DNA from 3 places in the Streptomyces sp. NPDC088246 genome. Region 1 is predicted to be linked to each of the others. Evidence: riboswitches for the same ligand, from Rfam matches in the RefSeq annotation. Region 1 holds a riboswitch; each other region holds the start of a gene.
The links. Region 1 has a riboswitch for cobalamin ahead of ACIPEK_RS21980 (ABC transporter substrate-binding protein). Riboswitches for the same ligand answer to the same signal wherever they lie in the genome.
Positions count from the first base shown of each region.

Region 2: another riboswitch for cobalamin. It lies ahead of ACIPEK_RS25065 (prenyltransferase/squalene oxidase repeat-containing protein); the one in region 1 lies ahead of ACIPEK_RS21980 (ABC transporter substrate-binding protein).
Region 3: another riboswitch for cobalamin. It lies ahead of ACIPEK_RS10485 (ribonucleoside-diphosphate reductase subunit alpha); the one in region 1 lies ahead of ACIPEK_RS21980 (ABC transporter substrate-binding protein).

Region 1 covers NZ_JBIURV010000015.1:157,462-166,789, reverse strand. The annotation lists gene ACIPEK_RS21985 (FecCD family ABC transporter permease) at 1-511, opposite strand, end outside; gene ACIPEK_RS21980 (ABC transporter substrate-binding protein) at 565-1,605, opposite strand; cobalamin riboswitch at 1,672-1,860, opposite strand; gene ACIPEK_RS21975 (beta-ketoacyl-[acyl-carrier-protein] synthase family protein) at 1,939-3,162, opposite strand; gene ACIPEK_RS21970 (acyl carrier protein) at 3,159-3,440, opposite strand; gene ACIPEK_RS21965 (hypothetical protein) at 3,528-3,695, opposite strand; gene ACIPEK_RS21960 (acyl-CoA dehydrogenase) at 3,701-5,572, opposite strand; gene ACIPEK_RS21955 (beta-ketoacyl-[acyl-carrier-protein] synthase family protein) at 5,586-6,863, opposite strand; gene ACIPEK_RS21950 (hypothetical protein) at 7,061-8,353, shown strand; gene ACIPEK_RS21945 (carbohydrate kinase) at 8,598-9,328, opposite strand, start outside.
Region 2 covers NZ_JBIURV010000019.1:17,682-27,009, reverse strand. The annotation lists gene ACIPEK_RS25075 (aldehyde dehydrogenase) at 1-324, opposite strand, end outside; gene ACIPEK_RS25070 (MBL fold metallo-hydrolase) at 585-1,625, shown strand; cobalamin riboswitch at 1,697-1,832, shown strand; gene ACIPEK_RS25065 (prenyltransferase/squalene oxidase repeat-containing protein) at 1,940-3,214, shown strand; gene ACIPEK_RS25060 (SCO2322 family protein) at 3,211-3,897, shown strand; gene ACIPEK_RS25055 (energy-coupling factor transporter transmembrane protein EcfT) at 3,894-5,048, shown strand; gene ACIPEK_RS25050 (ABC transporter ATP-binding protein) at 5,045-6,766, shown strand; gene ACIPEK_RS25045 (ECF transporter S component) at 6,763-7,581, shown strand; gene ACIPEK_RS25040 (transglycosylase SLT domain-containing protein) at 7,902-8,342, shown strand; gene ACIPEK_RS25035 (hypothetical protein) at 8,602-9,216, shown strand; gene ACIPEK_RS25030 (alpha/beta hydrolase) at 9,297-9,328, opposite strand, start outside.
Region 3 covers NZ_JBIURV010000005.1:262,680-272,007, forward strand. The annotation lists gene ACIPEK_RS10485 (ribonucleoside-diphosphate reductase subunit alpha) at 1-2,165, opposite strand, end outside; cobalamin riboswitch at 2,304-2,445, opposite strand; gene mctP (monocarboxylate uptake permease MctP) at 2,588-4,225, opposite strand; gene ACIPEK_RS10495 (DUF3311 domain-containing protein) at 4,222-4,476, opposite strand; gene ACIPEK_RS10500 (hypothetical protein) at 4,738-4,992, shown strand; gene ACIPEK_RS10505 (GntR family transcriptional regulator) at 5,073-5,837, opposite strand; gene ACIPEK_RS10510 (sugar ABC transporter substrate-binding protein) at 6,117-7,418, shown strand; gene ACIPEK_RS10515 (carbohydrate ABC transporter permease) at 7,552-8,547, shown strand; gene ACIPEK_RS10520 (carbohydrate ABC transporter permease) at 8,544-9,328, shown strand, end outside.

The DNA of each region.
Region 1 (9,328 bases):
AGAACAGCTGCATGGCCGCGACACCGGAGAGGACGACCCGGTCGGTCGTGCCGCCCAGGGTGTGGCTCAGCAGCAGAACGAGGGCGAACGAGCACAGTGCGCCGATGAACGCGCCGGTCGAGATCGACACCGCTCCCCCGCCGACTCCGAGGACGACGACCACGACCGCGCCGGTCGACGCACCGGAGGAGACGCCGAGGACGAACGGGTCGGCGAGCGGGTTGCGGAGCAGGGACTGCATGACGGTCCCGCACACCGCGAGCCCGGCGCCGCACACCGCGGCGAGCAGGGTGCGCGGCATGCGCAGGTTCCAGATGATGCCGTCGCGGATCGGGCTGAGCCGTGACCGGCCCCAGCCGAGGTGGGAGGCGACCGTGGACCAGACGTCGGCGACGGAGATACGGGCGGGGCCGATGGTGACGGCGACCGCGACGGACAGCGCGAGCAGTGCGATGCCACAGGCCCATAGGGCTCCGCCGCGCAGCCTCCGTATCCCCGTGCCACTGCGCACGGCTGCGTCAAAGGCCCGTGGCGCGTCCACCGCCGTGGCCCGTTCGGTGTCCGTCACCCCGCGAATCCGAATGTGCGCAGCCCGGCGGCGACGCGTTCCACACCCTCGGCCGTCCGGATGGACGGGTTCATGGCCTGGCCGCTCAGCAGGACGTACCGCTGGTGCCTGACGGCGTCCATGTTCTTCGTGACGGGGTTGGACTCCAGGAATTCGATCTTCTTCGCGGCGCTCTCGGCGGTCTGTGCCTTGCGGGTCAGATCTCCGATGACCAGGACGTCGGGGTTGCGGTCGGCGACGGTCTCCCAGCTGATCTGGGGCCATTCCTCATGGGTGTCGTCGAAGACGTTCTTCGCACCGACTTCCCTGGTGATGATGCCGGGCGCTCCGCAGCAGCCGGCCAGGTACGGGGCCTTGGAGTCGGAGAACCAGTAGAGGAGGGTGGCGTCGGAGGCGTCGACGCCCTCGGTCGCCTTCTTCACCCGGGCCCGCAGCTGCGCCACGAGTGCGTCGCCGCGTTTCTGCACGCCGAACACCTTGGCCAGGTCGCGCACTTCGCCGTACACGCTGTCCATGGTCAGTGGCGCGGTACGGGCTCCGTCGCCGCCGCCGCTGTTGTCCTTGCCGGTGCAGTCGGCGGGCGAGACATAGGTGGGAACGCCGAGATCCTCGAACTGTTCGCGGGGTGCGACGCCGCCCTTGGCGAGCGTCGACTCGAATGACGCGCTGATGAAGTCGGGTTCCTGGTCGAGGACCTTCTCCGACGACGGCCGGTTGTCCGCGATCCTGGGAACCTTGGCGTCGGCCTTCTCCAGGCCCTTCATCACCGGGTCGGTCCAGGTCGAGGTGGCGGCCAGCCGGTCGGCGAGGCCGAGGGAGAGCAGGATCTCCGTCGATCCCTGGTCGACCGAAACGGCCCGGTGCGGTGCGGCTTCGACGGTGACGGTGCGTCCACAGTTCTTCAGCGTCACGGGGTATCCGTCGGCGGAGCCGGACTTCGCGGCAGAGCTGCTCGTTCCGCCCCCGCAGGCGGTCAGCAGGACGAGTCCCGCCGAGAGCAGGGCAATGGCGCGGACAGGGCTGGCTATGGACGGCACGGCACGGAGTCCCTCTGCGTCTCGGGGCTCATGCGCGGAGCCCGCTGTACGGAGTCCTGCGCCCGGTACCGGGTCGCAGGTGCCAGCAGGTCTTCGGACTCGGGCTCCTACGGACGGGACGCCTTCCCAGGACACCCGCGGGTGTCCCAGTGGCCGTGGCCCCGCCCGTCCCCCTCACCGCTGCGCGTCAGTTCCGGATTCTCACCGGATTCCCTGACCCCTACGTGGAGTTTGACTGGCTTCGGCAAGCTATCACGAGCCTCCGCGCAGCTCATGGGCGGTGTGGCCGGTGGTACGCCGGGCTGTGCTCCCGTCGCACCACCTGCCCGATGCCTACGGACGCTCAAGAGCGATCACGGCGTTGTGCCCGCCGAAGCCGAAGGAGTGGCTGACGGCGCGCCGGATGGGCTGCCGCAGGGGTTGCTTGGTGACGCAGTTGATGTCGAACTCGGGGGCCGGGGCGTCCAGGTTGGCGATCGGCGGTACGACTCCGCGCTGGAGCGTCAGGACGGTCAGTCCGGCCTCGATCGCTCCGGCCGCCCCCATGCAGTGCCCGAGTACTCCCTTCGGGGCGGTGACGGGCGGCCGGTGCGGGTAGACCCGGCCGATGAGGGCGGCCTCGGTGGCGTCGTTGATCGGTGTCGCCGTGCCATGTGCGTTGACGTGCTCGACGTCCTCGGCCGCCCAGCCCGCGTCGCGCAACGCGGCCTCGACCGCGGCCTGGGCGACCGCGCCGGACGGGTGCGGGCTTGTGGGGTGGTGGGCGTCGGTGGTGGCGCCGGTGCCCGCGAGCAGTGCCCGCGGCGCGGCGCCCCGGGCGACGGCGTCGTCCGCCCGTTCCAGCACCATGACGGCGGCGCCCTCACCCATGACCAGCCCGGCACGGTCGGCCGCGAAGGGCCGGCACCGCCTGGCCGGGTCGCCCTCCGCCCGGGCCGCGGCTCCGGACCGGGCGAATCCGGTCATGGCGACCGGGTAGACGATCGACTCGGTGGCTCCGGCGATCGCGATGTCGCACTGTCCGGTGACCAGCAGATCGCGCGCGACGGACAGTGCGGTGGCGCCGGACGAGCAGGCGGTGCACGGTGCCAGGCTGGGACCGGTGGCCCGCAGCTGGATGGCGATCTCGGCCGCGGGCATGTTCGGAATGGTGAGCAGGATGCCCGACGGCGAGGTGGCATCCGGTCCGTGCCGGTCGAGTACGACGGCCTGCTCGGTCAGTGCGGCGGATCCTCCACTGCTGGTGCCGACGACCACCGCGACCCTGCTGCCCTCCCACTGCGCCGGGTCGAGTCCGGCGTCGGCGACCGCCTCCCGGGCCGCGAGAACGGCGAACTTGACGTACTTCCCCATCCGGAAGGACGTGCGGCCGCCGATCGCGGCGTCCAGATCGATCCCGTCGACCATGCAGGCGAAGTCGATCGCGCAACCCTCGAGTGCCGCGACGGTACGCACCGGCGAGACTCCGGCGCACACACCCTTCCAGGTGGATTCGGTATCGTTGCCGACCGGGGTGATCATTCCCACGCCTGTTACGGCAATCGCGGGCTTGTTCATCGGGCGTTGCTCGTCGGTACCAAGCCGCCCATCGGCGCCCCGCTGCCGGCTGTCGCGTCGATGTACCGCGTGATGTCGGCCAGGGTGGCGTCCTTGGGGAGCTTGTCGAAGTCCCCGTCGCCGCCCATCGTCGTCTCCCTGATGAGGACGGCGAACTCGGCGACGGCGAGGGAGTCCATCTCCAGGCTGTCCATCGTGGAATCCGGGTGGATCTCGGCGACGGGCACTTTGAAGGTGTGTGTCAGAACCTCGGTGATCTTGGGATGAATCGCACTCATGAGCTTCCTCTCCATCATTCGGTACGGCTGCCGGGGACGGCGGTGGCACCGTCCCGACGCCGAATCAACTGGGTGACGTGCCTCCAGTTACGCCTTGTGCCGAACCGATTCGCCACCGCCCAGCTGCGACTGCGTGAACCACCGGGCCAGGACGGCTGCCGTACCCCAGAAGACCAGCAGCACAACACGAACACCGAGGGCCCCGGCCGCCTCCCGCACCCGCTGCGTCCGCACGGCTGTTCCCGTCCTCGTCACGGCTCTCACCGCTCCCCCGGGGCCGTCGCCCGGTCCCCGTCCGACTGCCAGGCCGCCGCCGGATCGTCGTACGCATCGACGTAATCGGCCCCCGCGATGGGCCAGTCGGCGAGCAGTTCCTGCGGCAGCGCGAAGGAGTCGGCGAGGGCGGGCAGATGAGCGGCGACGGCGGTGATCAGCTCTTCCAAGGCGTCCGGCAGTCCATTGACCTGATCAGCCGTCAGATGTCCTGCGGCCAGCAGATCACCGCTGTTCCGGGCGATCCGGTCGAGTGCGAACAGCCGCTGCAGCTCGACCAGCCGCTCACGGGCGGGCCCGTCCGACAGACCTGCCACCGCGTCCGCGTACGCCTCGGCAGCCTGTCGGTGGGCGTGGGCCTCGACGCCGCGAAGGGCGGGACCGGATGCGATGTTCCACCGCTCCAGCGGGTCACCGTGCGGTGCGCGGCCCAGCCTTTCCCTGGCCCGGTCGAACCAGATCTCCTCCAGCACGGCCAGGAGCCTGCCGAGGAACCCGGGGTCGGTGAGATCACCGGGTTCGCCGCCGAAGGGAGCGTCGTACGCGGCCGGTTCGGTGGCGAAGAGCATTTCCGCGGCCGCCTTGGCGTGGATGGCCAGGTTGTCGCCCTCAGCGGTGATGACGCCTTCCACTCCGGTGATGAGTTCGCTCATGCCGTTGTTCTCCAGGAGCGCCTGGGCACCGCACCGTTCACGGCATTCGACGATCACGGACCTGGCCTGCCAGCTGATCCATCCCTTGGCGACGGCGACCAGCCGCTCCGCCTCCTCCCGGCCCGAGCCCGAGCCGTCCTCCCGTCCCTCCCAGCGGTTCAGGGCCCTGCGGTGCAGCAGGCTCATAGCGAAGACCGTGGCCATGGCCCGGGCGAGCGGGCCGTGGTGGCTGCGGTGGGCGATCACCGGCACCTGACGCGATCCGCGGGGTCCGGAGATGTACCGGTGGCTGCCGTAGCGGACGGCGACGGCGAGCGATGCGCGAGCGGAGCCGACCGCGCAGGCACTCATGGAGATCTTGCCGGAGGTGACGCGCCCGATCGACGTGAGGAGGCGACGCCTGCGGCTGCCGACGGCACTGCTGAACTCGCCGTCGTCACCGATCCGTCCGTGGTCCCCGCCGAGCAGCGCGTCGCGCCCCACGAAGACCTGGTCGAAGGAGGTCAGGCAGTGGTCCACCGGGCTCCCCATGCGTGCGGGAAGTCTGCGGACCCGTACGCCGGGCAGGGCCCGTACGGCATCGGTGAGCGGTACGAGGAAGAGGAAGACGCCGTGATCGGCGCCGTCGACGAGCAGACGCGCGGCCACAAGACCGGCTTTGGGGCCGCCTGCCGGACTGGTGTTGGGCATGAATTTCTGGGCGCCGGCATGCGGTGTGTGCAGCACAAACCCGTCGCGTTCACGGTCGTAGGCGGCCGTGGTCTCGACGGCCGCCGCGTCATTGCCGTGCGCCACCTCCGTACAGAGAAAGGTGCCGATGCTGCGTAGTCGGAGGAAGTCCGACAGATCGAGCCGGCTGTCGCCTTCGTGGTCGAGGAGGCTGCCGAGAAAGAGGTTGTAGTGGATGCCCGCCACCGTGGTGAGGGCCGGGTCGACCGGGCCGAGCCATTCGTGCAGGGCCGCGAGGGCGCGGGGGTCGGCGGCGAGCCGGGCGCCGCTGTCGAGGCAGTCGTTGAGGATGCGCAGCCGCTCGTAGGCGAGACGCAGGCGTTCGTCGGGGGTGCGGTGGTCCGGGCGGCGGAACGGTTCCGTGCTGATCATCCGCTGCCAGAAGCCGTGCTCCCGGCGGAAGTTGTCGCCCAGGAGCACACCGGTGAGGAGCTCCATGGACCGTTCGGTGGAGAGGTCGTCGATGGTTGCGGTCATGAGACATGAACGATCAGCCGACGGCAAGGACACCGGGGGCCGTCCGCGGCGGGCCGTCCGCGTCGACGCGCTGGAAGGCGAGCGCGACGTTGTGTCCGCCGAAGCCGAAGGAGTGGCTGAGTGCCCGCTCGACGTGCTGCATGCGGGGCTCCTTGACCACACAGTCGAGGCCGAACCCGTCCGGCAGCGAGTCCAGGTTGGCGATCGGCGGGACGAGACCGTGCTCCAGGGTCAGTACGGTGGCCACCGCTTCGATCGCCCCGGCCGCGGCGAGGGTGTGCCCGAGCACACCTTTCGGCGCGGTCACCGACGGCCGGTGGGGGAAGAGCCCCGAGATGAGCGCTGTCTCCATCGCGTCGTTCAGGGGGGTCGATGTGCCGTGCGCATTGATGTGATCGACCTCGTGGGCCACCCAGCCCGCCTCGTGCAGCGCCGCCTCCACAGCCCTGCGCGCACCGGCTCCTTCCGGGTCCGGGGCTGTGGGGTGGTGGGCATCGGTGCCGGAACCCGCGCCGGTCAGCAGGGCGCGCGCCCGTCCGCCGCGGGCTTGCGCATCGAGCGTCCGCTCCAGCACGAGCACGGCGGCACCCTCACCGATCACGAAACCGTCCCGGTCCGCGGCGAACGGCCGCGACGCGCCCGCCGGATCGCCGGTACGCAGGGAGAGCGCTCCCATTCCCGCGAAGGCGCTCACCACCAGCGGAGTCAGTACGGACTCCGCGCCGCCTGCCACCACCACATCGCACCGGCCGCTCGTCAGCAGGTCACGGGCCACGGCGATCGCGGTCGCCCCGGACGCGCAGGCCGTGGCCGGTGCCAGGCTGGGACCGTGGGCCCGCAGGGCGATGGCCACCTCCCCGGCGGCGGCATTGGGCATCATCATCGGGACCAGGAGCGGCGACACCGCCCCCGGTCCGCCGCCGTCCAGCCTGCGCAGATTGTCGACGAGCACGGACACCCCGCCCACGCCGACGCCGAGCACCACTGCCACCCGGTCGCCGTCCCACCGCTCCGGTGACAGCCCGGCGTCCGCCACCGCCTGCCGGGCGGCGACCAGCGCCATCTTCACGAACCGTGCCATGCGCCACGCCGAGCGACCGCCGACGGCCTCGTCCAGGTCGATCCCGTCCACCTGACAGGCGAAGTCGACCGGGATCCCGGCCAGTTCCTCACATCGCCGTGCCACGGACACACCGGCACACAGTCCCGCCCAGAAGGTGTGCTCGTCCGCGCCCGCAGGGGTCACCAGCCCCACTCCCGTAACCGCGACACCCATGTCGTCCCGCCCCATGATCCGCCCCTCCTCCGTAATCGATCACGTCTACCGGATGTCGAACGGCAGTCGCCCCGGCGAGGATGCGCTCACTGAGCCGAACGGGTCACCGATGGGCCGAGTGCACCGAACCTCGCCGCGCGCCCGGTGAAGGCGTTCACCCGTCCGCAGCAGTCCGCCGCGCTGTGTGCACCGGCAGGGCATCCCCTTGGGACATGGAAGCGGACGGTAACCAGTCTCAGTCCCCGCAAGCGCGCGCGGAACTGGAGGCGCTGCGCGCCAGGGTGGCGGTGCTGGAGGCCCGTGCCCCGGCACCGCACCGGCTGCGGGCCCGTTCGTTCTTCGCCGTGCTGCTCATTCTCGTCGCGGCCGTCCTCACGCCGCTGAGCATCGTGTCCACCTGGGCGAAGAGCGAGATCGGCGACACGGACAACTATGTGGCGATGATGGCGCCGCTCGCCTCCGACCCCGATGTGCAGTCCGCGGTGGCCGATCGCGTGACCGGCGCCGTCATGAAGCACCTCGACGTGAAGGCGCTGCTGGCCGACGTCGCCCCGGCGGACCGGCCGGTGGTCGACAAGGCGCTCTCAAGACTGAGCGGCCCCCTGACCACGGGGGTCTCGGACTTCGTGCACGGGACCGTGGAGAAGTTCGTCGCCGGCGACGCCTTCGAGACCATCTGGACCGACCTCAACCGGACCGCGCAGTCCGCGACGATGAAGGCACTGTCCGGGAGCGGCGGTGGGACGGTGAATCTCGCCAATGACACCGTCACCATCGACCTGGCACCGGTGATCGACCGGGTGAAGCAACGCCTCGTCGACCGGGGGCTGACGGTCGCCGCGAATATCCCGGAGATCCACACCGACTTCACGGTGCTGACCTCCGACTCGGTCGGCAAGGCCAAGAAGTGGTTCCGGGCCCTCCAGATCATCGGCTTCTGGCTGCCGTTGGTCACTCTGGTCCTTGCCGCGGGCGGGGTACTTCTCGCGCTACGCCGCCGTCGCGCACTGATCACGGCGGCGCTGGCGATCGCGGCGGGTGCCGCGGTGCTCGGGCTGGCCATGTGGGTGGGCCGTGCCTTCTATCTCGACAGTCTCCCGTCCGAGGTGTCCCAGCCGGCCGCCGGTTCCGTCTTCGACGCCCTGGCCGGCCCCGTACGCGTCTTGGTCCGCCTGATGGTCACGCTCGGCATTGTGGTGGCCCTCGCGGCCTGGCTCACGGGTGACGGCCGCGCCGCCACCCGTGTCAAGTCGATGTGGAGCGGCGGCATCGGTGCCGTGCGGGACGCGGCCGGTGTCACCGGCGGCCCGGTCGGCAGGTGGGTGCACCGCGCCAGGCCCTGGCTGAACTGGACGGTGGTCGTGGTGGCCGCCGCGGTCCTGGTGGCGTGGGACCGGCCGACGGGCCTGGTCACCGTATGGATCGCGCTGTGCGCGCTGTTCGCCCTCGCCGTCATCGAGTTCCTCGACGACGACAGCACGCCGCATCTGGCGGCGCCCGGGTAATGAACGGGTAATGAGACCGGGGATCGCTGATCGACAAGACCTTCGCGGCCTCCGACAAGGCCTCCTACGGGCTGAGGCGCACCGTCACCTCCGCCGGGATCTCCCCTCTGGCTGGTGGGGCCACCAACAAGTGGACCTTCACGGCCGGCGGCACGGGTGACACGGCGACCCTCCCGGTCGGCTGACCCCGAGCCGACGCCATGGCGATGCCACCGCCTTGCGAGAAGCGGTGGCACCGTCGTGTTCAACCCCGGGCGAGTGCCGCCTTCAATTCCGCCTCGTCCGGCGGGTTGGCACCGGCCCGTGCGACGGTCACGGCGGCGGAAGCCGCGGCGTGACGCAGGACATCGGTCACGGTGTCCCGGCTCAGCGAGCGCAGCCGTTCACGGCCGTCCGCACCGAGCAGCCCGTGCGAGGCGAGGGCGTGCAGGGTGCCGGACATGAAGGCGTCGCCCGCCCCCACCGTATCGACCACGTCGGCGGGCAGCGCGTCGACCGTCACCTGCCCGTCGCGAATGACGGCCAGGGCACCGTCGCCTCCCCGGGTGACGAGGACGACGGCCGGGCCGGTGGCCAGCCACCGCTCGGCGACCCGCTCCGGCTCCTGGCCCGGATACAGCCACTGCAAGTCCTCGTCGCTGGCCTTGACCACATCGCTGAGCGCGACGCAGCCCTCGACCTTGCGGACAGCCGCGTCGTGGTCCCCCATCAGCTCGGGCCGCACATTGGGGTCGTAGCTGACGGTCGCGGACGTCCGCAGCGCCTCGACGGCGGCGAGGACGGTGGCCGCTCCGGGTTCCATCACCGTCGCGATGGATCCGGTGTGGACGTGGTGGGGCGCCCGGTCCAGGGAGACCGGGTCGAGCGCCCAGGTGATCTCGAAGGTGTACTCGGCCTGGCCGTCGTCGTCCAGGGTCACGACGGCGGACGGGGTGGGTTCCGTGGCACCGTCCGTGCGGATCTCGACCCCGGCGC
Region 2 (9,328 bases), on a different contig from region 1:
CTGGACCATGATGCTGGACGTGTACGGGGTGCCGTTCTCCGAGCTGATGACCCGGGCGATCTCCTCGTACCGCACGGCGAACGCGTCCTTGATCCGGGTGATCACCTCGATCCGCTCGTCGAGGGACGCCCGCGGCCAGGGCCCCTCGTCGAAGGCCCGCCGGGCGGCGGCGACGGCCCGGTCCACGTCCGCCTCACAGGCGTGCGGCACCCGGCCGATGACCTGTTCGGTGTGCGGGGAGATGACCTCGATGACATCCCGGCCCAGCGGATCGACCAACTCCCCGCCGATGAACAGTTTTCCGTGTTCGACAAGCTCGGTCATGGCTGCTGCCTCCCGCGGCCCGGCGCGTTACCCGACTCGTTGTCTGACTCCGTGTCAGAACTGATACCAGTTCCAGTTCCAGGAGTCCACGGCTGCGACAGCACCCGCCCGGATCACCGGCGGACCGGCCCGCGTCACCTCCGGCGCGCAGCACGTACCGCGCCTGACAGATGGTCGACCGGGGCTACTACTGGAACAAGTTCTCGTTACAGTGGGCGCTACGCACCACAGCTGCACGTCGCCGAGAGAGATGGGGACCCATGACACAGGTGACCGACCACGGCGGGGGCGTACACAGCATCAAGGTCCCCATCCCTGACAACCCGCTCGGCCACACTCTTGTGCATGTTCTCGACACCGATCGCGGGCCGGTCCTGATCGATACGGGCTGGGACGATCCGGAGGCGTGGGACACGCTCGCCGCCGGGCTCGACGCCGTCGGGGTGGGTATCGGGGACATCCACGGGGTGGTCATCACCCATCACCATCCCGACCACCACGGCCTCTCCGGGCAGGTTCGCGAGGCGTCCGGCGCCTGGATCGCCATGCACGCGGCGGACACCGCGATCGTGCGCCGGACCCGGAAGTCGGAACCAGGCACCTGGCTGAAGTACCTCGTGGCGAAGCTCACCGCGGTCGGTGCGCCCGAGGAGCATCTCGCGCCGTTGCGGGCGGCCGCGGCCAAGGGGGGCCGGATGCGCACCCTGCCCGGGCTGCGGGCCGCGCTTCCGGACCGGGAGATCGTTCCCGGTGAACTCCTCGGTCTGGCCGGCCGCAAGCTACGGGCCATCTGGACGCCGGGGCACACGCCCGGCCATGTCTGCCTGCACCTGGAGGAGGGACATCCGAGGAATCTGCCGGGCCGTGGCCGGCTCTTCTCCGGCGACCACCTGCTGCCGGGCATCAGCCCGCACATCGGGCTGTACGAGGACCCGGACGACGCGACGGTGACCGACCCTCTCGGGGACTACCTCGACTCCCTGGAGCGCATCGGCAGGCTCGGGGTCGCCGAAGTGCTGCCCGCCCACCAGTACGCGTTCGCGGACGCGGCAGGGCGTGTGCGGGAACTTCTGGACCATCACGAGGAGCGGCTGACCGGGCTGCTCGGGCTGCTGGCCACACCGCTGACACCGTGGGAGCTGGCCGAGCGGATGGAGTGGAACCGGCCCTGGGAACAGATCCCGAACGGCTCCCGGAACATCGCCGTCTCGGAGGCCGAGGCTCATCTGCGGCGGCTGGTGAAGCTCGGGCGTGCGGAGGCCGTGACGGGGAGCGAGCCCGTGACGTACGTCGCAGTGTGAAGGCGGCCCACGCTCCAGCGGGCCGGAGGGCGGGCGGTGGCGCTCCTCCCGGCCCGGAACCGCTCCGACCGCGCCCGGTACAGTGGGCGAGTCGTCATCATGCCCGTTCAGGGGGAAGCCGGTGCAAATCCGGCACTGACCACGCAGCCGTGAACCGTCATAGGAGACGGTGAGTCGGAATGCCCTGTCCGCGGTCGTGACCGGCTCGCACCACCGGAACCCCGGTGGTCGGCACCGTCGAGGTATACGGAGCCGGAGCCTGGTGCCTGAGCGTGCCTGTGCCCGGTTCCCCCGCAGGAGAGGCCCCGCCCGCCATGACCGTACGCCGCAGCGCAGCAACGCTCGCCGCCACCGCCACCGTGCTCTGTGCGGCCGCTGCCCCGGTCGCGGTCGCAGCGCCGTCCCCGTCGCCCTCGCCGTCCGCCGCACTGCCTTCCGGGCTGTACGGGACGAAGGACCCCACGTACGACGGTGTCTGGCGGCAGTCGCTGGCCTTCCTCGCCCAGCGGGTCGAGGGGGTCACGCCCGCCACGAAGTCGGTGGACTGGCTGATCGCGCAGCAGTGCGGCAACGGCGCCTACGCCGCGTACCGGCCCGACGTCTCCCAGCCGTGCACGGAGAAGACCGTGCTGGACACCAATGCCACCGCGGCCGCCGTCCAGGCGCTCGTCGAGGTGGGCGGGCACCGGGACATCGTGAACAACTCGGTGCGCTGGCTGAAGTCCGTACAGAACGAGGACGGCGGCTGGGGCTACACCGCCGGCGCGCCCAGTGACGCCAACTCCACCTCCCTGGTGATCGGCGCCCTTGCCCGGCAGGGGCAGCAACTCGGCGACATCACGACCCCCGGCGGCAAGACCCCCTACGACCCGCTGCTCAAGCTCGCGATCCCGTGCGGTGGCAAGGACGGCGGCGCCTTCGCCTACCAGCCCGACAAGGCCGGGAAGCTCGCCGCCAACGCGGACGCCACCGCGGCCGCCGTGCTCGGCACGATGGGCAAGGCCCTGGCCGTCGGGAACAACGCCGCGGTCAAGGCGCCCAGCTGCCACCCGGGGTCCGGTCTCACGCCCGAGCAGGCCGCGCAGAACGGCGCCCACTTCCTCGCGGACGCCCTCGCGACCAGCGGTCATCTCAGCCTGGCGCCGATGCCCGGCGCCACCGACTCCACCCCGCAGCCCGACTTCGGCAACACCGCGGACGCGGTCGTCGCACTGTCGGCCGCGGGCCACCAGGACAAGGCTGCCAAGGCCGTGGCCTGGCTGAAGAAGAACTCCGGGGCCTGGGCCGAGCAGAACGGTCCCGCCGCCTACGCTCAGCTCGCCCTCGCCGCGCACGCGACCGGCGACGACGCCCGCGACTTCGGCGGCGTCGACCTGATCGGCAAGCTGAACGCGACCGGTCCCGCCCCCGCGGCCATCACGACGCCCGACCCGTCCGCCGACACCGGGTACGTGGCCACGGAGAAGGACCAGGTCCACAGCGGGGACGACGTGATCGGCGGCGTGTGGTGGTACGTCGGCATCGGCCTCGTCGTCGGTGCGGGCGCCGGCTTCCTGATCAGCGGCCGCCGGAAGAACCAGCAGCTGTGAGGCGGGCGGGAAGGGCCGCCGCTCTCCTGGTGGTCCTGGGCGCCGTCCTGGCCGTGCTCGGCGCGGGGACGGCTCAGGCGGCCGGGTACCGGTACTGGTCGTTCTGGGAGGGCTCCGGCACCGGCTGGACGTACGCCACCCAGGGCCCGTCCCTGGTCCGGCCGGACGACGGCGCGGTGCAGGGTTTCCGGTTCTCGGTGAGCGAGGACTCCCAGGACTCGGCGAGGCCGCGCCGTTCCCCCGGTTTCGCGAAGATCTGCGCGGACACCCCGGCCGAGGACGGCACCAAGCGGGTCGCGCTGGTCATCGACCCGGGCACGGCGGCGGACGCCCCGGCCGGCGAGACTCCGCCCGCGCTGCGCACCGCGTGCGCACAAGTCGCCCCGGACGCGAGCACCGCGGAGGCGCTCGCCTCGGTGGCCAAGCCGCTGCGCTACAGCAGCGACGCGCTGCTCTGTGCCATATCCGGCTATCCGGCCTCGGGCTGCGGCGAACAGGTCTCGGGCAACGGTCACGAGGCGCCTGCCGCGTCCGCATCCGCGTCCCCGGCCGATTCCGCCGCCGGCTCGGGGGACTCCGGCGGCTCCGGTGGCGGACCGTCCGCCGGGGTGCTGGTCGGGGTCGGCGCCGTTCTTCTCCTCGGCATCGCCGCAGTCGTGCAGGCCCGCCGCCGCCGCGGATGACCGCCTCGACCACCGGCCCGGTCCGGCTGCGCCGCCCGCTGCGCGCCCCCGGGGCGACCCGGAGCAACGCCCTGCCCGCCGGGGCCTGGTGGCTGTGGGCGCTCGGCCTCGCCACCGCCGCGTCCCGGACCACCAATCCTCTGCTGCTCGGCCTGTTGGTGGGGGTGGCGGGCTATGTGGTCGCGGCGCGCCGTACGGATGCGCCGTGGGCCCGTTCGTACGGGGCGTTCATCAGGATCGGACTGTTCGTCGTCGGTGTGCGGCTGGTCTTCTCCGTCTTTCTCGGTTCGCCGATCCCCGGTACGCATCCGGTGTTCACACTCCCCGAGGTGCCACTGCCCGACTGGGCGAAGGGCGTCAGGATCGGTGGACGGGTCACCGCCGAACAGCTGGTCTTCGCGCTGTACGACGGGGCGAAACTGGCCACCCTGCTGATCTGCGTCGGTGCGGCGAACTCGCTCGCCAACCCGGCCCGACTGCTGAAGTCGCTGCCGGGTGCGCTGTACGAGGCGGGGGTCGCCGTCGTCGTCGCGATGACGTTCGCGCCGAACATGGTCGCCGATGTGGCCCGGCTGCGCACCGCACGGCGACTGCGGGGCCGCCCGACCGGCGGCATCAAGGCGGTCCTGCAGATCGGACTGCCGGTCCTGGAAGGCGCGTTGGAGCGGTCGGTCGCGGTGGCGGCCTCGATGGACGCGCGCGGATACGGGCGCACCGCACAGGTCCCGCCCGCCGTCCGGCACACCACGAACGTCCTCACGCTCGGCGGGCTGCTCGGGGTGTGCGCGGGTACGTACGGTCTGCTGGCCGCGCAGGGTGCGGTGTACGGCCTGCCGCTGCTGATCGCCGGGCTCGTCGCCGCGATGGCCGGACTGCGACTCGGCGGGGCCCGCTCGGTCCGTACCCGCTACCGGCCCGACCGGTGGGGCGCGCGGGCCTGGCTGGTGGCGGGTTCGGGGGTCACGGTGGCCGTGGCGATGATCTGGGCGGGCGGTGTCGACGGGGAGGCGCTGCGCCCCGGGGTCGTACCGCTGGTCGCACCGGTGCTTCCGTTGTGGCCCGCGGCGGCGGTGCTGATCGGGCTGCTGCCCGCGGTGGTGGCGCCGGTGCCGCCCCCGGTGGGCGCCCCGAACTCCAAGGAGAGCCAGTGATCCGGTTCGAGCACGTCTCGGTGCAGTACGAGGGGACGGAGCGCCCCACCCTCTCCGGGGTCGATCTGACCATTCCCGAGGGCGAGTTGGTACTGCTCGTCGGTCCGTCCGGGGTCGGCAAGTCGACACTGCTGGGCGCCGTGTCCGGTCTCGTACCGCACTTCACCGGCGGCACGCTGAGCGGCCGGGTCACGGTCGACGGCCGCGACACGCGTACTCACAAACCACGCGAACTGGCCGATCTGGTCGGCACGGTGGGCCAGGACCCGCTCTCCCACTTCGTCACCGACACGGTCGAGGACGAGCTGGCGTACGGGATGGAGTCGCTGGGCCTCGCCCCCGATGTGATGCGGCGGCGGGTCGAGGAGACCCTCGATCTGCTGGGCCTGGCCGGGCTGCGCGACCGGCCGATCGCCACGCTCTCCGGCGGGCAGCAGCAGCGGGTCGCGATCGGCTCGGTCCTCACCCCGCACCCGAAGGTCCTGGTTCTCGACGAGCCCACGTCCGCGCTGGACCCGGCGGCGGCCGAGGAGGTCCTCGCCGTGCTGCAGCGGCTGGTGCACGACCTGGGTACGACGGTCCTGATGGCGGAGCACCGGCTGGAGCGGGTGGTGCAGTACGCGGACCAGGTCGTCCTGCTGCCGTCGCCGGGCGCCGCACCGGTCATGGGCGCGCCCGCGGACATCATGGCCGTCTCCCCGGTCCACCCGCCGGTGGTCGCGCTGGGCCGGCTGGCGGGGTGGGAGCCGCTGCCGCTCTCGGTCCGCGACGCCCGGCGCCGGGCGGCGGGTCTTCGCGAGCGGCTGGCGCAGGCACGGCCGCCCGCCCCGTCGTCCGCGCCGTCCCACGCAACCGTGGTGGCCCCGCCGCCCACCGCCCCCGCGCGGCGCGGCGCCCTCGCCCGGCTGCTGGGCCGCGGCGCACAGACCACCACCGCCGCTTCCGGGCCCGTCGCCGATGCCACGGCCCGGGTCGAGCGTCTCGGTGTACGGCGTGGGCGCGTCGAGGCGCTGCGCCGGGTGACGCTCACCGTCGCCGCCGGCGAGACCGTCGCCCTGATGGGCCGTAACGGCGCGGGCAAGTCCACCCTGCTGGCCGCGCTCGTCGGCATGGTCGAGCCCACCACGGGCACCGTCCTCGTCGGCGGCCGGACCCCGCACCGTACGCCGCCGCGCGAGATGGTGCGCCGGGTCGGCCTCGTACCGCAGGAACCACGCGATCTGCTGTACGCGGACACGGTCGCCGCCGAGTGCGCCGCGGCCGACGCCGACGCGGGCGCCGCAGCGGGCAGCTGTCGGGCCCTGGTCTCCGAGCTGCTGCCCGGTGTGCCGGACGACACACACCCCCGCGATCTCTCCGAGGGGCAGCGCCTCGCGCTCGCCCTGGCCGTCGTGCTCACCGCGAGGCCCCCGCTGCTGCTCCTGGACGAGCCGACCCGCGGGCTGGACTACGCGGCGAAGGCCCGACTGGTAGGGGTGCTGCGTGGTCTCGCGGCCGAGGGGCATGCGATCGTCCTGGCCACGCACGATGTGGAGCTCGCCGCCGAGCTGGCGCACCGGGTGGTGATACTCGCCGACGGGGAGACCGTCGCGGACGGGGAGACCCGGCAGGTGGTGGTCTCCTCCCCGGCGTTCGCGCCGCAGACCGCGAAGATCCTCGCCCCGCAGGAGTGGCTGACCGTGACGCAGGTGCGCGGCGCGCTGGGAGCCACGTCATGAGCGGGCGCGGGACCCGGCCGGTACGTCTCGGACCGCGTGCGATCGCCGCGCTCGTCCTCATCAGTGCGATCGGTGTGGTCGCGTTCGGCTGGCCGCTGCTGGCCGGTGCGGACTCCGGTCTGGCGCACTCCCAGGACGCGCCGTGGCTGTTCGCCGCGCTGCTGCCGCTGCTGGTCGGCGTGGTCGTCGCGATGATCGCGGACTCCGGTCTCGACGCGAAGGCGGTGGCGATGCTGGGGGTGCTGGCCGCGGTCGGTGCCGCGCTGCGTCCGCTGGGCGCGGGCACGGCGGGGCTGGAACCGATGTTCTTCCTGATGGTGCTGAGCGGCCGGGTGCTCGGGCCCGGCTTCGGCTTCGTGCTCGGCTCGGTGACGATGTTCGCGTCCGCGCTGCTCACCGGTGGGGTGGGGCCGTGGATGCCGTTCCAGATGCTGTCGATGGGCTGGTTCGCGATGGGCGCGGGCCTGCTGCCGGGCCCGGACCGGCTGCGCGGGCGGGCCGAGCTGCTGATGCTCGCGGCGTACGGCTTCGTGGCGTCGTTCGCGTACGGCACGGTGATGAACCTGTACGGCTGGACGATCGTGCCCGGACTCGGTTCGGGGATCTCCTTCCAGCCGGGTGACCCGCTGCCGGAGAACCTGGTCCGCTTCCTCGCGTACTGCACGGCCACGTCGCTCGGCTGGGACCTGGGCCGGGCCGTGCTCACCCTGGTGCTGACCCTCACCATCGGCGCGACGCTGCTGAAGGCGCTGCGCCGGGCCACCCGCCGCGCCGCCTTCGAGGCCCAGGTCACATTCGACGCCCCCGGCAAGTGAGGCCTCCCACAGGGCCTGGCCCCTCCACGACCCGGGGTAGTAGCCGCACCCACTCGGTGCGAACTACCCCATATGCCCCCTGACCTGCTACGACACCTTTGAGGCAATTCAGCTGGTTCGAGACCTCCGCCTCCGGGTGCGAAGCGGGCTCGTATCGGGGGGCATTGCCACGGCTGAACGGCGCCGCTAACACTGGAGCCCGTCGCCGAGCACCGCCTGGTCCACCGAAACGGACCGCGGTCGGACGAGACCGTTCCACCCGCACCACCGCACGATCCGGATCGGCCCGCGACTCCCCCGTACCCGACGTTAGGACTCCTGTGTCGTTCGCCCGTAACATCCTGGCCCTGCCCCGCACCGCCCGCCGCAAGTCCGCCGTCGCCGGCACCGCCGTACTTCTCGGCACCACCGGCCTGGCCCTCGGCGTCACCCCGGCCATGGCCGCACCGGCCACCGCGCCGACCGCCGTCGCGGCAGGCGCGCAGGACGCGGCGAGGTCGATGATCGGCAACGCCGCACAGTTCCAGTGCTTCAGCAACATCGTCCATCACGAGAGCGGCTGGAATCCCAGCGCGACCAACGCCTCGTCCGGCGCCTACGGCCTCGTCCAGGCCCTGCCCGGCTCGAAGATGGCCTCCGCCGGCTCCGACTGGAAGACCAACGCCAAGACCCAGATCAAGTGGGGCATGGACTACATGAACTCCCGCTACGGCAGCCCGTGCGGCGCCTGGTCGTTCTGGCAGGCCAACCACTGGTACTGAGCCGACACTCCCTGAGCTCGCACGAAGGCCCCGACCGCCGGTCGGGGCCTTCGCCACGCCCTGACGCGGGTCAACACTTGGCAAACGATCTACTTCATATAACTTGGCCAGCTTAATAACCCGTTGGTCCATTTAGGCGCATTTTGCTTGGGTGTCCGTTCCCGTCAGCCGCCGAAGCGTTGTCACGTACGTGGAACCTCGAGATTTCTGGGATCGAAACACCGTACTGGCGGAAGCATTCTGCGCCAGCGACGAACGCATGCGTCTGGCGCAGGCGCTGCTGGACGAGGCGCAGGCGGAGCGGAGCCGAACGCTTGCGGCTTTCGCCGTCACAGTCGGCGACGACGGCTCGATCGCAGACATGATGGGCCTCAACGAACGCGAAGTGCGATTAGCGCGACGCACGGTGGGCCGCGGTGACGCCCGGTCCCTTGCCCAGGAACTCCTGAGCCAGCCCCCGCAAGCGACGAGGGAAGCACCGGCCGAACCCGCACCCGAGATCCCCGTGCCTCACCCGCACGAAGAGGTGATCGTTCCGCCGCTGGACACGCCACCGCCGGCCCCGGCCCCGCCCCCTCCTCCTTTGCCGCCCGTCGAGATGGAGAACACGGTCGTCTGGTCGCCCAGCATGGATTCCGTGCTGCTGTGGAGCTGGGAGTCCGGCCTCGACGTGCAGACGGTCGCCGCCGAACTCGGTCTGGACGTACGGGCGCTGCTGATGCGCGTTCAGGAGCTCGCCAACGACGGACTGCTCACGCTCGCGACCCCGGTCGCCGAGGTGAGCCGGTCCGGGCGGCACCGCCGACAGCACGAAGACGGATACGCCGCACTGTTCGCCCCCACCACCACCTTCCCCACCCACGTGCCGTACTGAGCGGGCACACCCGTCCGTCGCCCCGGTGGCATGGCACCAGCCGGTCTCCCGGCCGGGGCCATGCCACCGGGGCGCACGGTTCAGCGCCGTGCGGCGACCGTGTCGAACCAGC
Region 3 (9,328 bases), on a different contig from region 1:
TGGCTCTGGTCGAGGAACGGCGTACGGGCTGCCGCCATGTCGATCAGACCGCGCTGCGGGATCTCCCACGCCGTGCGGTACAGCGCCCGCACATCCTCCGGGATCCAGGCGAAGCCCTGCACGGAGCCGCTCGCCTCGCGCAGTGCCTCACGGGTCCGCGCGTCCCACACGCCGAGCTGCTTCAGCTCATCCACCAGATATGCGTTGACCTGGAGGAACTCACCGCTGAGCGTCTCGCGCTTGAAGAGGTTGGAGACCTGCGGCTCGATGCACTCATAGACACCTGCGATCGACGCGATCGTCGCCGTCGGCGCGATGGCGAGCAGCAGCGAGTTGCGCATCCCGGTCTTCGCGACCCGGGCGCGCAGCGCGTCCCAGCGCTCCGGCCAGTTCAGCTCGGTGTCGTAGTGGTCGGGGTGCAGCACACCGCGCGCGGCACGCGTCTGTGACCACGCGGGCAGCGGGCCGGAGCGCTCGGCGAGCTCGCAGGACGCCTCGTACGCCGCGAGCATGATCCGCTCGGAGATCTTCGTGGAGAGCGCGCGGGCCTCGGGGGAGTCGAACGGCAGCCGCAGCTGGAAGAAGACGTCCTGCAGACCCATCGCACCCAGGCCGACGGGGCGCCACTTCGCATTGGACCGGCCGGCCTGCTCGGTCGGGTAGAAGTTGATGTCGACGACCCGGTCGAGGAAGGTCACGGCGGTGCGGACGGTCGCGTCCAGCCGCTCCCAGTCGATGCCACCGTCGGCGACGAACGCACCGAGGTTGACCGAACCCAGGTTGCAGACGGCCGTCTCGCCGTCATCGGTGACTTCGAGGATCTCGGTGCACAGATTCGACGAGTGGACGACGCGGCCCGGCTCGGCGGTCTGGTTCGCGGTCCGGTTGGAGGCGTCCTTGAACGTCATCCAGCCCTGGCCGGTCTGCGCGAGGGTACGCATCATCCGGCCGTACAGTTCACGGGCCGGCATCGACTTGCGGGCCAGCCCCTTGGCCTCGGCTGCCCGGTACGCGGCGTCGAACTCGTCGCCCCACAGGTCGACCAGCTCGGGCACATCGGCGGGCGAGAACAGCGACCAGTCGCCGTCCGCGTCGACCCGGCGCATGAACTCGTCCGGGATCCAGTGCGCCAGGTTGAGGTTGTGCGTACGCCGCTGGTCCTCACCCGTGTTGTCGCGCAGCTCCAGGAACTCCTCGATGTCCGCGTGCCAGGTCTCCAGGTAGACGGCGGCGGCGCCCTTGCGGCGGCCGCCCTGGTTGACCGCGGCGACGGAGGCGTCGAGCGTCTTCAGGAACGGCACGATGCCGTTGGAGTGCCCGTTGGTGCCGCGGATCAGTGAACCGCGGGCGCGGATGCGGGAGTACGAGAGACCGATTCCGCCCGCGTGCTTGGAGAGCCGCGCCACCTGGTGGTAGCGGTCGTAGATCGAGTCGAGCTCGTCGAGCGGGGAGTCCAGCAGATAGCAGGAGGACATCTGCGGATGCCGGGTGCCCGAGTTGAACAGGGTCGGCGAGGACGGCAGGTAGTCGAGCCGGCTCATCAGCCCGTACAGTGCCGCGACTTCGTTCAGGGCACGCTTCGAGTTGTCCTCGGCGAGCCCGGCCGCGACGCGCAGCATGAAGTGCTGCGGTGTCTCGATGATCTGGCGGGTGTGCGGGTGGCGCAGCAGATAGCGGCTGTGCAGGGTCCGCAGCCCGAAGTAACCGAAGCGGTCGTCGGCGTCGTCGGCGAGCGAACGCTCCACCAGCGCGTCGAGTGCGGCCGCGTGCAGCGCGACGAACTCGGCGGTACGGTCCGCGATCAGGCCCTCGCGGTGCCCGACGGCGACCGAGGCGGAGAAGGAGACCGCGCCCTGGCCCGCCGCCTCGTCCGCGATGGTGCGGGTCAGCAGCCTGGCCGCGAGCCGGGAGTAGGCGGGGTCCTCGGAGATCAGCCCCGCGGCGGCCTCCGTTGCCAGCGAGCGCAACTCCGCCGCGTCCGACCGGGCGCTACGGCCGCGCAGCGCGGCGGCGGCGACGCGACCGGGGTCGGTGTCGGGCAGATCGACGGTGAGGTCGGTCAGGGTCCGCAGCAGTGCGGTCCCCGGTCCGTCGTGTGCGGTTCCCTCGGACTCGGCCGCTTCGGACACGGCGACTGAAGCCGGATCGGCTGGCGCGATGGTCACGTGGTGCTCTCCCTCGCTCGGCTCGGGGCCGGCGGGGAGCGGGGCAGCCGGGCAGAGGCGGGCCCGCGTCGGGGCAGCACTCATTACGGCGTCCACCGGCCCATCCGCGAGGCCCGGACGTCTGGCATCCGGTTCGGTCGAGCCGGATGCGCTGTCGGCAGGTCCTCGGACTTACTTGAGGGTGCGCAAAAGCACACCGAATACACCGTTGCGGGACAGTTCCGGATTCGCACCGGATTTCCCTGCGGCGACAGCGAGCACGAGCATACATGTGGGGGCCGTCCGATGAGACAGCCCCCACATGTTGTGTCGCGCAACGGAATTCGGAACGCGCGTACGGCCCGCCGCTGAGCGCACGGACGGCCCGCCGCGCCCCGCTGGAGGGGCCTCGACGGGCCGTCGTACGGCTGTGGGAGCGGTCGTCAGTGGCCGCCGCCCGGGGCCCCCGCAGTGGCCGGCGGGAGCTCCACCTGGACGCCCTTGTCGCCCGCGTCGGCCGTGTAGTCGGCCGGGGAGGTCTCGTCGATACCGGCGGGTGCCTTCACGGCGTTCAGGGCGAAGGTGAGCACCACCGTCACCACCACGTTCAGCACGAACGCGGTCAGGCCGATGTAGCCGATCTCGCCGATGCCCGGGATCTCCTTGGACGACCCGCCGAAGTGCGCCTGGGTCGGGCTGGCGACCCCGTACGCGGCCACCGTCCCGTACACCATGCCGACCGCCCAGCCCGCGAGCAGTGCCCAGCGGTGGAACCAGCGGGTGAACAGGCCGCCGACCAGGGCCGGCATCGTCTGGAGGATCCAGATGCCGCCGAGCAGCTGGAAGTTGATCGCGACCGTCTTGTCCATGGTGAGGACGAAGGCGAGCGCGCCGACCTTCACCAGCAGCGACACCAGTTTGGAGACCTTGGTCTCCTGTTCCGGGGTCGCGTCCGGCTTGAGGAAGTCCTTGTAGATGTTGCGGGTGAAGAGGTTCGCCGCGGCGATCGACATGATCGCGGCGGGCACCAGAGCGCCGATGCCGATGGCGGCGAACGCGACCCCTGCGAACCAGTCGGGGAACATGTTCTCGAACAGCTGGGGGATGGCCAACTGCCCGTTGTCCACCTTGATCCCGGCGGCGATCGCCATGAAGCCGAGCAGTGCCAGCAGGCCCAGCATCAGCGAGTACAGCGGCAGGATCGTGGTGTTGCGCCGGATCACATTGCGGCTGCGGCTGGATAGCGTCGCCGTGATCGAGTGCGGATACATGAACAGCGCCAGCGCCGATCCCAGCGCCAGTGTGGCGTAACCCCATTGGCCCGCTTCACCCGGCGCGAGCGCGCCACGCGGCTTGCCGGTTGCCGGGTTGGTCTGGGAGAACGCATCGCCCGCCTTGGCGAAGATGTCGTCGAAGCCGCCGAGCTTGATCGGGATGTAGATGATCGCCACCACGATGACCAGGTAGATCAGTCCGTCCTTGACGAACGCGATCAGCGCCGGCGCCCGCAGACCGGACGAGTAGGTGTACGCGGCGAGCACCGCGAACGCGATCAGCAGCGGCAGGTCCTTGACGAACCAGTGGGTGTTCTCTCCACCGCCCACGCCCATCACGTCCAGCACGGCCTGGATGCCGACGAGTTGGAGCGCGATGTACGGCATCGTGGCGAGGATGCCCGTGACGGCGACCGCCAGCGAGAGCCCCTTCGAGCCGAAGCGCCCGCGGACGAAGTCCGAGGTGGTCACGTACCCGTGCTTGTGCGAGACCGACCACAGCCGAGGCAGGAAGGTGAAGATCAGCGGGTACACGAGGATGGTGTACGGCACTGCGAAGAAGCCTGCCGCGCCCGCCGCGTAGATCGCCGCGGGCACGGCGACGAAGGTGTACGCGGTGTACAGGTCGCCGCCGAGCAGGAACCAGGTGACCCAGGTGCCGAACGAACGTCCGCCCAGGCCCCATTCGTCGAGGCTGGCGTCGTTCTCGGCCTTCCGCCAGCGCGCCGCCAGGAAGCCCATGACCGTGACGGCCAGGAAGAAGAAGATGAAGACGCCGAGCGCGACGCCGTTCACGCCGTCCTTCATGCCGACGCACCCCCCTTGCGGGCGCGCTGGTCACGCTGCCACAGCTTGTACGCGATCATCGTGAGCGCGGTGGAGATCAGCACCCAGAGCATCTGGTACCAGTAGAAGAACGGAATGCCGATGAAGGTGGGGTCCACCTTCGCGTATGAACTCACCCAGAGCATCGCCACGAACGGCGCGATGAGACAGAGGGCGATGACCACCCGCACGGGTGTGACGGTGGGTGGTTTTCCTTCTGGGCCTGCTGGCATGCGGCGACTCCGTCCCCTCGCTGATCACCTGGTCGATGCGCACGAAATCTAGGGGAGGCTTCCGGCCATCGTCATCCCCTGTCCGCATCGCGGTCCGGCAACGGTGATGCATCGGTAGGTATCACGGGGGCGGGCCCACCCCGGTTCACCCCGGCGGGCAGATTCTGTCGAGCAAGCGTGCGAACCCCGAACGATGATGTGGCACGGGTCGCTTCGCTCGCGAAAAGCCGCGGCGAGTGGCGGGTTGGTGTGGACCTTTCCTTGGCTGTGGTCCAACCGGCGGGCGCCGGCGTTTGCGATGTCCTCGCCGGCCCTGGCCGCACCGGCCGGCTTTACGGGGGGAAGGGCTGCCCGTCCTCCTGCTGCAACACGGACTCTGCGGGGGTCCGGTGGCAGCGGTTCCTGGAGAAGGAGTTCATTGCTGCCAACGGTTTCCGGTACGGCCAGTACAAGGTCTACAAGATTGTTTCCGACCGTCAGGTCTATGTGGACACCACGGAGTACCGCTGCGCCTGAGGGTGGGTGCGTGGCACTGACCGGCCCCTGCTCCGCGGACCGGGGTCCGCGGAGCAGGGGCCCCTGCGTGATCAATATGTCTAGTCCGTGGGCCGCTTGAGTCGCGCCACGAACTTGTACCGGTCGCCGCGGTACACCGAGCGCACCCATTCCACCGGCTCGCCCCGCCCGTCGAGCGAGTGCCGGGACAGCATCAGCATCGGCAGGCCCACGTCCGTGCCGAGCAGTCCGGCTTCGCGCGGGGTGGCGAGCGAGGTCTCGATGGTCTCCTCGGCCTCGGCCAGTCGTACGTCGTACACCTCCGCCAGTGCTGTGTAGAGCGAGGTGTACTTCACCAGCGAACGGCGCAGCGCGGGGAAGCGTTTGGCCGAAAGGTGGGTGGTCTCGATCGCCATCGGCTCCCCGCTGGCGAGCCGCAGCCGCTCGATCCGCAGCACTCGGCCGCCGGCGGTGATGTCGAGCAGACCGGCGAGCGTGTCATCGGCCGTGACGTAGCCGATGTCCAGCAACTGGGATGTCGGTTCCAGGCCCTGGGCGCGCATGTCCTCGGTGTAGGAGGTGAGTTGCAGGGCCTGTGAGACCTTCGGCTTGGCGACGAAGGTGCCCTTGCCCTGGATGCGCTCCAGCCGGCCCTCGACGACCAGCTCCTGGAGCGCCTGACGCACGGTCGTGCGCGAGGTGTCGAACTCGGCGGCCAGGGTCCGCTCGGGCGGCACAGGGGTGCCCGGCGGCATGGTGTCCGTCATGTCGAGGAGATGTCGCTTCAGCCGGTAGTACTTCGGTACGCGCGCCGTCCGCGTGGTCGCGCCCGTCTCGTTCTCCGTACTGCCCCCGTCGGCACCCATGGCCCGCCTTCCCGACTGCTGCGTTGCTGCCGTCACCGGCTCCTCCGTCTGTCGCGGCTCACATGGTGGCACGGTCCGGTCACGACTCGTCGCCCCCCCTCAGGTGTCGGTCCTGTAACGGACGCGAGTGCACTTCTTATACACCCTTGACACCCCAAAAGGTCTAGGCCAAGCTCCCGGTACTGGTCTAAACCATTAAAGACCAGGTCCCAGCCCCAGCAGTACTCGTCGACGGTCTTCGCGGTGGGGAGGGGTTGCAGCATCCCTGAGGAGGGTGGCGTGAAGCGCAAGCTCATCGCGGCGATCGGCGTCGCGGGCATGTTGGTCTCGATCGCAGCGTGTGGTTCGAACGACGACAAGACTTCGTCCAAGGACCCGAAGGACCGTAAGGAGACGCTCACCGTCTGGCTGATGTCGGACGCGCAGAGCACCTGGCCCGAACTGGTCAAGGATGTCAACAGCCAGTTCAAGGCGAAGTACCCCAACGTCAAGGTCAATGTCCAGTACCAGACGTGGGCGGACAAGGCCAAGAAGCTCGACGCCGCTCTGGCCGGTGACAAGTTCCCGGACGTCGTCGAGCTCGGTAACACCGAGACCATGACGTACATCCTCAACGGGGCTCTCGGCGAGATCGACCCGAAGAAGTACGAGAACTCGGACACCTGGATCAAGGGTCTGAAGGACACTTGTGCCTTCGAGGGCAAGCAGTACTGCGTGCCCTACTACGCGGGCGCCCGCGTAGCGATCTACAACAAGGACATGTTCAAGGCCGGCACCGGCAAGGACACCCTCCCCGCCACGCAGGACGAGTTGACCGCCGCGCTCGACAAGATCGGCACGAAGTACGGCAAGGACAAGGCGTTCTCGCCGCTGTACCTGCCGGGTCGGTACTGGTACGCCGCGATGTCCTATGTCGCAGCCGAGGGCGGCCGGATAGCCAAGTACGACGAGGGCAAGAAGGAGTGGAAGTCCACCCTCTCCACCCCCGAGGCCCAGAAGGGCATCACGGACTTCGTCGAGCTGGTCAAGAAGTACAACCACGGAGACAAGACCAAGGACGAGGCGGACCACGCCAACGTCATGGCCAACGAGAAGACCGCGCTTCTCTACGGCAACGGCTGGGAAGCCGGCAGCGTCGTCGACTCCAAGGCGAACGGCAACCCGAAGCTGGAAGGCAAGATCGCCACGGCGGGTATGCCCGGCCCGAACGGCAAGGCCCTCCCGTCCTTCATCGGCGGCTCCGACCTGGCCACCATCTCCAAGTCCAAGATCCAGGATCTCGGCGAGGAGTGGATCTCGATGTTCACCAGCGAGAAGTCCGAAGAAGTGCTCGCTTCCAAGAACATCCTTCCGAACAACACCAAGCAGCTTGAGCCGCTGAAGGCCAAGCCGGAGACCGCGGCCATCGCCAACGCCGTGCCGGACGCCTGGTTCACGCCGATCGCCCCGGGCTGGACGGCGATCGAGAAGAAGGAAACGCTCGAGATCATGCTGCTCGACATCATCAAGGGCAAGTCGGTCGCGGATGCCACGAAGGCGGCCGACGCGGAGATCGACTCGATGATCAACAAGGAGTCCTGAGCCTCCGGCTCACGGAATTCGAGCCGGTGAGTTTATGAACCATCGACTCAAATGATCATCTGCGGGGGTGGCAGTCCGAAAGGAGCTGCCATCCCCGTCCTCCGGTACCAGGTCCGAACGGAAGGCCAGCACAGTGAGTGCCGCCGATATGAAAGCAGCCGACCCGCCGGTGTCCGTCCCGCGGGCCCCTGAGGGGACGCAACCTCAGCCTGCGAAGAACGTGAATCGTCCACGGCGGAAGGCCGGCGCTCTGCTGCCGTACCTCCTGATAGCTCCGGCGTTCATCGCGATCGCCGCCGTGTTCGTCTGGCCCTTCATCAAGACGGTCATCATGTCCTTCCAGGACGTGGGCCGCCGTGAGCTGTGGTCGGGAGATGCCGCTCCGTGGGTGGGCTTCGACCAGTTCACCAACATCCTCGGAGACGGCGAGTTCTGGAACGTCGTCCTGCGGACCATCGTCTTCATGGTCGTCTGCGTCGCCGCGACCATGGCCGTCGGCCTGGGCCTCTCCATGCTCATGCAGCGGATGTCCACGTGGGTACGGCTCCTGCTGACCGCCGCGCTGGTCGCCGCCTGGTCCATGCCGCTCCTCGTGGCCACCTCCATCTTCCGGTGGTTCGCGGACTCCGACTACGGCGTCCTGAACATGGTGCTGACCAAATACTTCGGGATCGACGCACAGGGCCACAACTGGTTCCTGGACCCCAAGCAGGGCTTCGTCATCATCGGTGCGGTGGTGGTCTGGGGCGCTGTTCCCTTCGTCTCCGTGACCCTGTACGCCGCGCTGACGCAGGTTCCCAAGGAGCTCGAAGAAGCCGCCTCGCTCGACGGAGCCGGCACCTTCGGCGTCTTCCGCTTCGTCACCTGGCCCGTCATCAAGCCGGTCTTCCAGATGGTCGCCACCCTGTCCGTGCTCTGGGACTTCAACGTCTTCGGCCAGATCTTCCTGATGCGCGGCAACAAGCCGGAACCCGAGTACTCCGTCCTCGGTATCTACTCGTTCGAGAAGGCATTCGAGTCCAACTCGTTCAGCCAGGGCGCCGCCATCTCACTCATCACGGTCCTGCTGCTGTCCGGCGTCGCCGTGTACTACCTGCGCCAGCTGCTCAAGATCGGAGAGGTCGAGTGAGTACCTCCACCCCCCAGGTCCTCCGCCCGGACCGCAAGAAGCACCGCATCGGCTACAACATCGCGGGTCTCGTCGCCTTCGTGCTGATGGCGTTCCCGGTCTACTGGCTGATCGTCAGCTCCCTGCGGCCCAACGCCGAGATCCGCAGCTACGACCAGACGCTCTGGCCGACGTCGATCACCTTCGACAACTTCTCCCGGGCCATCAAGCAGCCGAACTTCGGTACGGCCATCGAATCCAGCCTCATCGTGTGCGGCGTCGCCGTCCTCGGCGGCATGCTGCTGGCCACGATCGCGGCGTTCGCCATCGGCCGCTTCCGCTTCCGCGGGCGCAAGTTCTTCATGATCGTGCTGCTCGTCGTCCAGCTGCTGCCCCCGACGGCCATGCTGATCCCCATCTACATCCAGCTCAACGACCTCGGCGGACTCAACGAGTACTGGGGCGTCATCGTCATCTACCTCGTCTCCACCCTGCCGTTCGCGACGTGGATGATCCGCGGCTTCGTGATCAACATTCCGCAGGAACTCGAAGAGTCGGCCATGGTCGACGGCTGCAGCCGGATGGGAGCGTTCTGGCGCGTCACCTTCCCCCTGCTGGCCCCCGGCCTCGCCGCTGCGTCCATCTTCTCGCTGATCACGGCCTGGAACGAGTACCTGCTCGCCTACGTCGTGCTGCAGGACAACGACAAATACACGCTCAACGTGTGGCTGATGAACTTCACCACCTCGCGAGGCATCGACTACGGCGCGCTGATGGCGGCTTCGACGCTGATCGCCATCCC